DNA from 2 places in the Paraclostridium bifermentans genome. Region 1 is predicted to be linked to the other one. Evidence: riboswitches for the same ligand, from Rfam matches in the RefSeq annotation. Region 1 holds a riboswitch; the other holds the start of a gene.

Evidence for each region. A riboswitch is a leader RNA that binds a small molecule or an ion and turns the genes downstream of it on or off. The one in region 1 is predicted to bind cyclic di-GMP.
Region 2: linked by a shared signal. The riboswitch ahead of KXZ80_RS10855 (SpaA isopeptide-forming pilin-related protein) and the one ahead of KXZ80_RS15125 (YwmB family TATA-box binding protein) in region 1 are both predicted to bind cyclic di-GMP.

Annotation. Positions count from the first base shown of each region.
Region 1 covers NZ_CP079737.1:3,145,582-3,150,385, forward strand. The annotation lists gene spoIID (stage II sporulation protein D) at 1-199, opposite strand, end outside; gene murA (UDP-N-acetylglucosamine 1-carboxyvinyltransferase) at 274-1,527, opposite strand; gene KXZ80_RS15125 (YwmB family TATA-box binding protein) at 1,546-2,292, opposite strand; cyclic di-GMP riboswitch class II at 2,457-2,540, opposite strand; gene glmS (glutamine--fructose-6-phosphate transaminase (isomerizing)) at 2,765-4,591, opposite strand.
Region 2 covers NZ_CP079737.1:2,264,770-2,269,573, forward strand. The annotation lists gene KXZ80_RS10855 (SpaA isopeptide-forming pilin-related protein) at 1-1,886, opposite strand, end outside; cyclic di-GMP riboswitch class II at 1,936-2,019, opposite strand; cyclic di-GMP riboswitch class II at 2,062-2,145, opposite strand; cyclic di-GMP riboswitch class II at 2,189-2,272, opposite strand; cyclic di-GMP riboswitch class II at 2,315-2,398, opposite strand; gene KXZ80_RS10860 (DEAD/DEAH box helicase) at 2,441-3,865, opposite strand; gene KXZ80_RS10865 (hypothetical protein) at 4,013-4,693, shown strand; gene KXZ80_RS10870 (hypothetical protein) at 4,772-4,804, shown strand, end outside.

The DNA.
Region 1 (4,804 bases):
ATTCCTTATCTATAGTTTCGTAATTTTTAATACTTTTCTTTTTATTAATTTTTAGCTTAGTTTCAATTTTCAACTTATTTTGGATATGTGGTACTATATCTGGCTTTGAGTCTGAGTTATATGCAAATATAGATACGCAAATAGGTATCGCCGCAGTTACCAAAACAGTACTAGCTAAAACTAACAATGGGTTTTTCATAAAATTTTCCTCCTTGGATAAATACTTCTAATCCATAAATTTTATGAAAAACCCGTGTTAATTATGACTAATTATTAGTCTTCAATTATTTCTATATTTCCACCTAATGCTTGTATCTTCTTATCTATGTCTACATATCCTCTTTGTATATGATATATATCTCCTATTTCAGTTACTCCTTCAGCTATAAGTCCACATAAAATTAACGCAGCTCCAGCTCTTAAATCTGTTGCTTTTACTGTTGATCCATGTAATTGATCTACACCTGAAACAATAGCACTTCTACCTTCTATTTTTATATTAGCTCCCATTCTGTTGAACTCTGCAACGTGCATAAATCTATTTTCAAATACAGTTTCTATAACTACTCCCGTTCCATTTGCTACAGTAGCCATAGCCATAAATTGAGCTTGAACATCTGTTGGGAACCCTGGGTGTGGTAATGTCTTGATATCTATTGGCTTTAATACCTCAGGTCCTTTAACTCTCACAGAATTATCCATATCTATTATTTCACATCCAGCCTCTTTTAATTTAGCTACAACAGGCTTTAAATGTTCCATAATTACATTGTCTATAGTTATATCTCCTTTTGTCATAGCTGCTGCAACCATATATGTAGCTGCTTCTATTCTATCTGGTATAACTGTATGTTCAGCACCTTTAAGTGACTTAACTCCTTTTATTCTTATTGTGTTAGTTCCTGCCCCTTTTACGTCAGCTCCCATTTCATTTAAGAAGTTTGCTAAATCAACTATTTCTGGTTCTTCTGCAGCATTTTCCACTATAGTAGTACCTTCTGCTAAAGCAGCAGCCATCATTATATTTTCTGTAGCTCCTACTGATGGGAAATCTAAGTATAACTTGCTTCCTACTAATTTCTCCGTATTCGCCTCCACAAATCCATGATCTATTATTACATTAGCTCCTAATGCCTTAAATCCTTTTAGATGTAAATCTATAGGTCTAGTTCCTATTGCACATCCTCCTGGCATAGATATCTTTGTATGGTTAAATCTAGCAAGTAGCGGTCCCATTACTAAGAATGATGCTCTCATCTTTCTTACAAGCTCATATGGAGCTTCACAAGTCTTTATATTACTTGCATCTACTGTTAATGTACAATCCTTATATTCAACCTCAGCACCTAAATGTCTTAATAAGTCAGATATTACATGTACATCTTTTAAGTTAGGAACCCCTTTTAACACTGATTTTCCATCCGCTAATAAAGTTGCTGCTATTATTGGTAATACTGCATTTTTTGCCCCATCTATTTTAACACTTCCTACAAGTGGATTACTCTTCTTAACTAAAATTTTTGCCATTTCACTTTTCTCCTCACACTAATAATCTAATTTTATTATAGGTGTAGCTACGTAAACCATAGTTTTTTCTTCATTTTCGCTATACCTAATTCCTATATTTAAATTTACCTTATTTCCCAAATATTCAAGGTAATCAGTTTTAATCAATTTACTAAAAGCTGTTACCGACATAAAGTTTTCTTCTTCAACCCTATCTATTTCTTTAGCATTCATATTATATAATATTTTTTTCAAAATATCATCATATTTGTGTAGTTGTAACTTTTTTTTATACTCTCCAGCCATACATGTATAAATATCGACTTTTTTGCAATACAAATTTAGAGTATTTTCTACAACTGTATAAATATCCACTATATCTTTATATACTTTATTTTCTAATATGTCAACTATAATATAGGACTCATTTTTACCTTTATTAGCGACAATGATAGATATATTTCTATCTTTTTCATCTATCTGTGCATATACCTGAGTTTGAGTGTCCTTTTTACTTTCAATCCACTTTAAATTAGATTCCTCAAGCCCTAAATTTGAAATTATTTCCATGCAAATATTTTTCATTTCTTCTTTTTCTAAAGATTTATCTAAATATGCATTTGCTTTCATATTATAAAATTTAAAATTACTATCTATACTTTCAAAAGTATTTACTAGTTGATTATATCCATTATTCTTTATCTCAGCTTCTGATTCTCCATAGAACAAAACTATCCCTAATAAAAATATAAATATAAAACTTATACTCACTAATATTTTTTTCATAGTATTACCTCCCCATATTTCCAGTTTTATACTATAAAGTATTAACAAAAATTGGTTGGTTATACTATTCCTGATTCCAAAAATATTTTAATATATTATTATAATTTTTTCTATACATATTAAATTATATATAATTTTACACAATAAAAAAGCTATACTTATATTTTAAGTGTAGCCGGTTGCATCAATAGCTCCATATATCCAAGATGCCCACCTATAGGATATAGTTCTTCGCTTCTCAATTCATTATGAAATATATTTAATTGCGCATTAGAGACTAAATTTGGCGCTTTTAAGCTTTCGGATGAGTTTTATTTGTATTTACCCTATCTCATACTCTCAAAAGCTTCAAATCACTATTTTTAAGATTTAGTTAATTAGTCAGCATCTTAAATTAGTATATATAAAAATATGCATAAAGTTTAAAAAGGTGATTCTCAATATAAAATCGAGATATCACCTTTGATTTTTATTATTCAACAGTAACTGATTTAGCTAAGTTTCTTGGCTTATCTACATCACAACCTCTTTCAACTGCAACATAGTAAGATAATAATTGAAGTGGTAAAACTGTTAATATACTTGATAAAACATCCTCAACATTAGGTATATATATCACTTCATCAGCAGACTTTTCAACTTCTTTATTTTTCTCTTGAGCTACAGCAATTACGTATGCTCCTCTTGCTCTAACTTCTTCCATGTTAGAAACCATTTTTTCAAATAACTCTCCTTGAGAAGCTATAGCAACTACAGGAGTTCCTTTTTCTATTAATGCTATAGTTCCATGCTTTAACTCACCTGCAGCAAATGCTTCTGCATGTATATATGATATTTCTTTTATTTTTAAAGCACCTTCCATAGCTATATTATAATCTAATCCTCTACCTAAGTAGAATGCACTATGTTTTTCTTTTAAAGTCTTTGCAACTTCTTTTATATGATCTTCTTGTTTTAAAGCTTCTTCAACCTTTGAAGGCATTTCTTTTAGTTTTTCTATCATTTCATTATAATACTCTCTAGTTATAGTACCTTTCTTTATAGCAAAGTCTAAAGCTATCATATAGAATGATACTAATTGAGTTGTATATGCTTTAGTTGATGCAACTGATATTTCAGGTCCTGCCCAAGTATAGAATACATCATCTGATTCTCTTGCAATTGAAGATCCAACAACATTAGTTACTGATAATATTCTAGCTCCTCTTTCTTTCGCATATCTTAAAGAAGCTAAAGTATCTGCAGTTTCTCCTGATTGACTTACTAATATTAATAGTGTCTTATCATCTATAAATGGATCTCTATATCTAAATTCTGATGCTATATCTGTTATAACTGGAATCTTAGCAAATTTTTCTATAGCAAATTTTCCTATAAGTCCAGCATGATAAGCAGTTCCACACGCTACTATATAAACTCTATTTATATTGTCTAAATCTTCTTTAGTCATCTTTATATCATCTAAATGGATTTCTCTGTTTTCATTTAATCTTCTTACTAATGTTTCTTTTACTCCATTAGGTTGTTCATATATTTCTTTTAACATGAAATGTTCGTATCCACCTTTAGATGCAGCTTCAACATCCCAAGTAATTTCATTAACTTCTTTGTTTACTACTTCTCTATTTTCATTTAATATAGTAACTTTATCTCCTACTATATGAACAAATTCACCATTTTCTAAGAAATATACATTTCTTGTATATTTTAATATTGCAGGTATATCTGATGCTATAAAGTTTTCTCCATCTCCAAGTCCTACAACTAAAGGACTATCTTTTCTAACTGATACTAATTCTTGATTATTATCTTTACATATAACACCTAATGCATATGCTCCTCTTAATCTTTGAGTAGCTTTATATACTGCATCTAATAAATTACCTTCATAATATTTATCAACTAAATGTGCTACTACTTCTGTGTCTGTTTGAGATAAGAATTTTACACCTTCAGCTTGTAATTCTTCTTTTAATTCCATATAGTTTTCTATAATTCCATTGTGAACTACAGCTATTGTTCTATCCATATTAAAGTGAGGATGTGAATTAACATCTGATGGCTCTCCATGAGTTGCCCATCTTGTATGTCCTATTCCTAACCCTCCATTTATAGGGTTCTTTTCTAGATCCTCTGCTAAAACAGCTAATCTTCCTTTAAACTTTCTTATTTCTAACTCATTTCCTGTATTTATAGCAACACCTGCAGAATCATATCCTCTGTATTCAAGCTTTGATAATCCTTCTACTAAAACTTCTGTTGCCATTCTATTTCCTAAATATCCAACTATACCACACATAATTTGTGTCCTCCTAAAAATATTATTATTTTATATATTTTTAAGATTCAGGTCAGTTTACATAAACTTTTTTTTGTACATACAATCACTTATACGGTTTGTAAAAGTCTTCCGATGGTAAACACACCGCAGAGTATCCGCCGACAATTCGATAAACTCTGTCCTCGTCAACTTAGATTTTACTAAGTTCTGGCGCTTGCAAAGTAAATACTA
Region 2 (4,804 bases), 880 kb from region 1:
TTATCTATTGAGTGTGATAGTATTCCATTTGAATCACTATTTAATGTAGCTATAACCTTTTTATTACTATCCATTAAATTAAAAGTTGCTCCTGAAAGTGGCGATTTTGTTGTACTATCAATTTTTTTTGCAGTAAATCTATAACCTTTTTTCGTTTCAACTTTATTAGTTGTAGAGTTGTTTATCTTTGCAACATTAGTTACAGTTTTTCCATCCTCTACTTTAGAAAAATCCGTTTTTATTTTTACTTGAAGTGGTTCTCCATATTCTATCTCTTTTTTATCATTGGTAATTTTTATAGTATTGCTTTCTTTATCTATGTTTACATTAAAGTGTTCTGGAGTATCAACCCCTAAAATTTCAACTGCTGGATCTAACTTATCTGTTAAATTTAAATACCCCTTATCAAAATATCCATAACAATCAAAATCAATTGTGTAATTTACTATTTGATTATCACCTTTTTTAATTAATGTCTTATCTACTTTTTTTCGTGCATTTATAGCCCCTGCATTCATTTCATATCTTACAACATTTTGAACATCTTTAGATGTATTATCATAACTTAATTTAGCTTTATTTGTGTAAGCCTTTTGTCTCTGTGTAACTTCTAAGTCATAATAAATTAAATAATGCTTATCTGTATTCCCTATATTAACAGTTAGCTTATTATTTTCAAATTTTATCTTATCTTTCATTTTATCTGTTACCCATTCAAAGTTATCAGATATATCATATGTACCTACCATAATGCTTCCATCTACTAATTTCATTCCATCTGGAATGTTATCTTCAATAATTGCATTTGTTACACTTTGATTATTAGGGTTTATATCAAGTGTATATTTAACCTTATTGTCATTAAGATTTACTATATTTATTGTATTTCCATTCTCATCTTTTGCTGTCTCATTAGTTCTACTGTATTTGGTTAACATCTTACCATCGTCTTTAGGTTTTACTATTGCTTTTGATGATAATGTTTCATCATGTTTAATTAAATCAACAACATTATCATAACGTTGCATATTTTGCTTTATTATAACACTATAACTTACTCTATATTTGTTATAGGTAGTTCCAAAATTTACATTCACTGAATTATTTTGTGTATTTATCTTTCCTCGAAAATCTTCTGTTACATCTTTCTCTGGCTTACCATATTGTGTTTCATAAACTTTTACAGAATCTTTAACTAACTCCATTCCATTAGGAATAGCATCCTTTATATATGCATTATACATAGTTGCATACTTTTCATTAACATATATACTATATTTTACTTTTTTACCTATAACAGGATTATTTATATTGTTTATTAATGTTCCATTTTCATAACCATCATATCCATCTGGATTATCAACAGTTTTATAAATTTGTCTATCAGTTACAGTAGGAGGATCTACTGGCGGTTTTTCATCGGGAGGAACTATTTCCACATCAATATATTGAACTGTACCATCTAAATTAACTTCAACTCTTTGTGTTGTGTTAGTTTCAACATTTTTAGCTGTAGCCTTTACACTCATGTATCCACCTATTGCATCATTTGCACCTTCACTAAACACAGCTGTAACAGTTGTTCCGTCTACATTTACGCTTTTAAAATGTTCTGGCGGATATTTAGGTTGAATATTTTCAAATACATCCGGCAATTTAAATGTTATTGTGTCTCCTGCTTTTATACTCCCTGGCCCATTTAATGCCTCGTAATTTAAATTAAACTCAACTTGTTCCCCTGATTCCAATTTTGTCTTGTTGCTTGTTAATGTCAACTTAACATTATTGTTTTCAGCAAACACTGTCATCCCTGGAGATATAATGTTTAGTATTAGATTTAATATCACAATCATACTAAGCATTCTATACCTTTTTTTTGTTCTCACAAAATCACCTCATCTTAATTTTTTATAAAAAAAGGCTATATTTATATTCAATAAATATAGCCGGTTGCACCACTAACTCCGCATACCCCAGGTGCCCACATACAGGGTATACTTCTTCGCCTCTATTTTTCTTCAATTTTCATAATTTAAAATAAAAAAGGCTATATTTATATTCAATAAATATAGCCGGTTGCACCACTAGCTCCACATATCCCAGGTGCCCACATACAGGATATACTTCTTCGCCTCTATTTTTTCTTCAATTTTCATAATTTAAAATAAAAAAGGCTATATTTATATTCAATAAATATAGCCGGTTGCACCACTAACTCCGCATATCCCAGGTGCCCACATACAGGATATACTTCTTCGCCTCTATTTTTCTTCAATTTTCATAATTTAAAATAAAAAAGGCTATATTTATATTCAATAAATATAGCCGGTTGCACCACTAACTCCGTATATTCCAGGTGCCCACATACAGAATATACTTCTTCGTTTCTATTTTTTAAATTAACCTTCATAATTATAGCGTATTTTAACATTTTTTGAAATTATATCTTATTATCTCTTCTTACCTTTACTAATTTTTTCTTTATATTTATTTGTTTATAATCTTTCAAGAATTTCTCACCTTTATAATTTAATAAGTCAACATATGAATACAGATCATGAACTTCGATTACTCCTATATCTTCATTATTTATTCCCTTTATATTACTGAATGTCCCTACTATATCTATAATTCTTATTTTTTTCTTTTTACCCGCATTTAAATATATTCTTGTTACTTCACTATGAGTTTTTTCCTTATTATTTATTTTTTTTCTGTTTTTAAAAATTTCAACTGATTTTTGTTCAAACTTATATTTGCTACTTTTTATTTCATCAATTTTTATATCTTCTAAAACATCTATATCGTATCCTATATATTCCTTTATTTCATCTATATATTTTTTATCTTTCTCACTTACTATAGTCACTGCTTTTCCATGTCGATCGTGTCTTCCGGTTCTCCCTATTCTATGAATATAATTTTCCTTATCCCTAGGAACATCATAATTTATTACCAATGATATATCATCTATATGAATACCTCTACTAGCTACATCTGTACTTACTAATACATTATATTTTCCGTTTTTTAAATCTTTAATGGTAAATATCCTTTTCTCTTGAGACATATCTCCATGTAATTGCTCTACTAAAAATTTATCTTTTTTCATTCTTCTATATAATTGAGATACCTTATCTTTAGTATTCAAAAATATTATTGTTGTTTCAGGATTTAAATCATATATAATATTCTTTAAATTTTCATATCGATCTTCATCTTTAGAATACATTAACTTTTCTTCTATTTTGTTTTTGTAAATACAATTTTCATTAACAATAATCTCATTATATTTTCCAATGTACATTTCACATATATGACTTATTTCTTTATCTATTGTGGCTGAAAATAATCCAGTCGTAACGGATGTAGGAATATTGTTAAATATAAATTCCATATCATCCACAAAACCTTTATTTAACATTTTATCCGCTTCATCTATAATAAAATATTCTAAATTATTTAAATTGATTGTTTCTCTATTTATATGATCAATTATTCTTCCAGGAGTTGCTACAACTATATGCACTCTTTGCTTCAGCTCAAAAATTTGCTCTTTTATTGGTTGTTTCCCAAATATAGCGCTACATCTGATTTTCTTTAATCTTCCTATATTTGAAATTTCATCTTTTACTTGAAGAGCTAACTCTCTTGTTGGAACTACTATTAATGCTTGTATATTATTATTTTCAATATTTATGTTCTCACATATAGGAATTCCAAAACTAGCTGTTTTACCACTTCCAGTTCTTGATTTAACTACAATATTTTCTTTATTTAAAAGCTTTGGAACCACTTCTTCCTGAACTTTTGATGGTTCTATGTATCCCATATTAAAAAGAGCTTTAGTTATATATTTATTCAATTTAAATTTTCTAAAATTATTATCCATCTTATCACCTTATTTCACTAAAATAAATTTTTATAGCTATTTATTATATCACATATCAGAACTAATATTACTTTTTTAACATATATTATATAATCGCTTTGATTTAGGAGGTGGACCTATTTGTGCAATCAAAAGATTTTTTTTGAATATTTGACAGTTATCCTAAATAATTCTAACTTGCCAAAAAATAATATAAACAATTATTTAAAAAGCATTAGTTTTCTAAATAGTGAACTTCAAACAATTTCGAGACATAATCCTCATTCAACAGATGAATATAATATTAATTTAGACTTGAAATCAAATCTAAAAAATGCAATGTCCATAGAAAATAAAAAAATTTCTAAATTTGTAAATCAGAAAAATCAGCTTGATAAAAGTGATCTCTATTTTAGTTTAGCTAGTTTTAATTTATATAATAGCATTTATAATAACATTTACTCCAGAAATGACTTTACATCTAAAGAGCTATACTATTGTACAAAATTTGATACTCAAAGCAATGCCATAAATCTAATAGTTAATAGCTTAAAGGAATCAAGTGAGACTCTATACTTAGATGGATACATCTTAAATCTAAAAAATTTTGCGATAGCTGATTTATTTAATTTTTATATAGAGTTGAGAGATGCCAGAGGAATAGTTTTTGCAAGTAAAATTTTCAAAAACATAGATATAGCCGGTAACTTAGGAGTATTTTCTGCAAAAAAAGTATATCTTCCTTTTTTAAGTAAAGAGTATGAGCTGTTTAATACAGACTTAAGCACTATTACTTGGTACTATACTTACGATTTTGTTTAAATTTTCAGAATTAACTCATAAATCAAATTCACCTTTAATAAAATTAAATATAATATATTTTAAAGGAGCGTTGTACTTATGTTTGAAATAATAAAATTTGCTTATAATAAT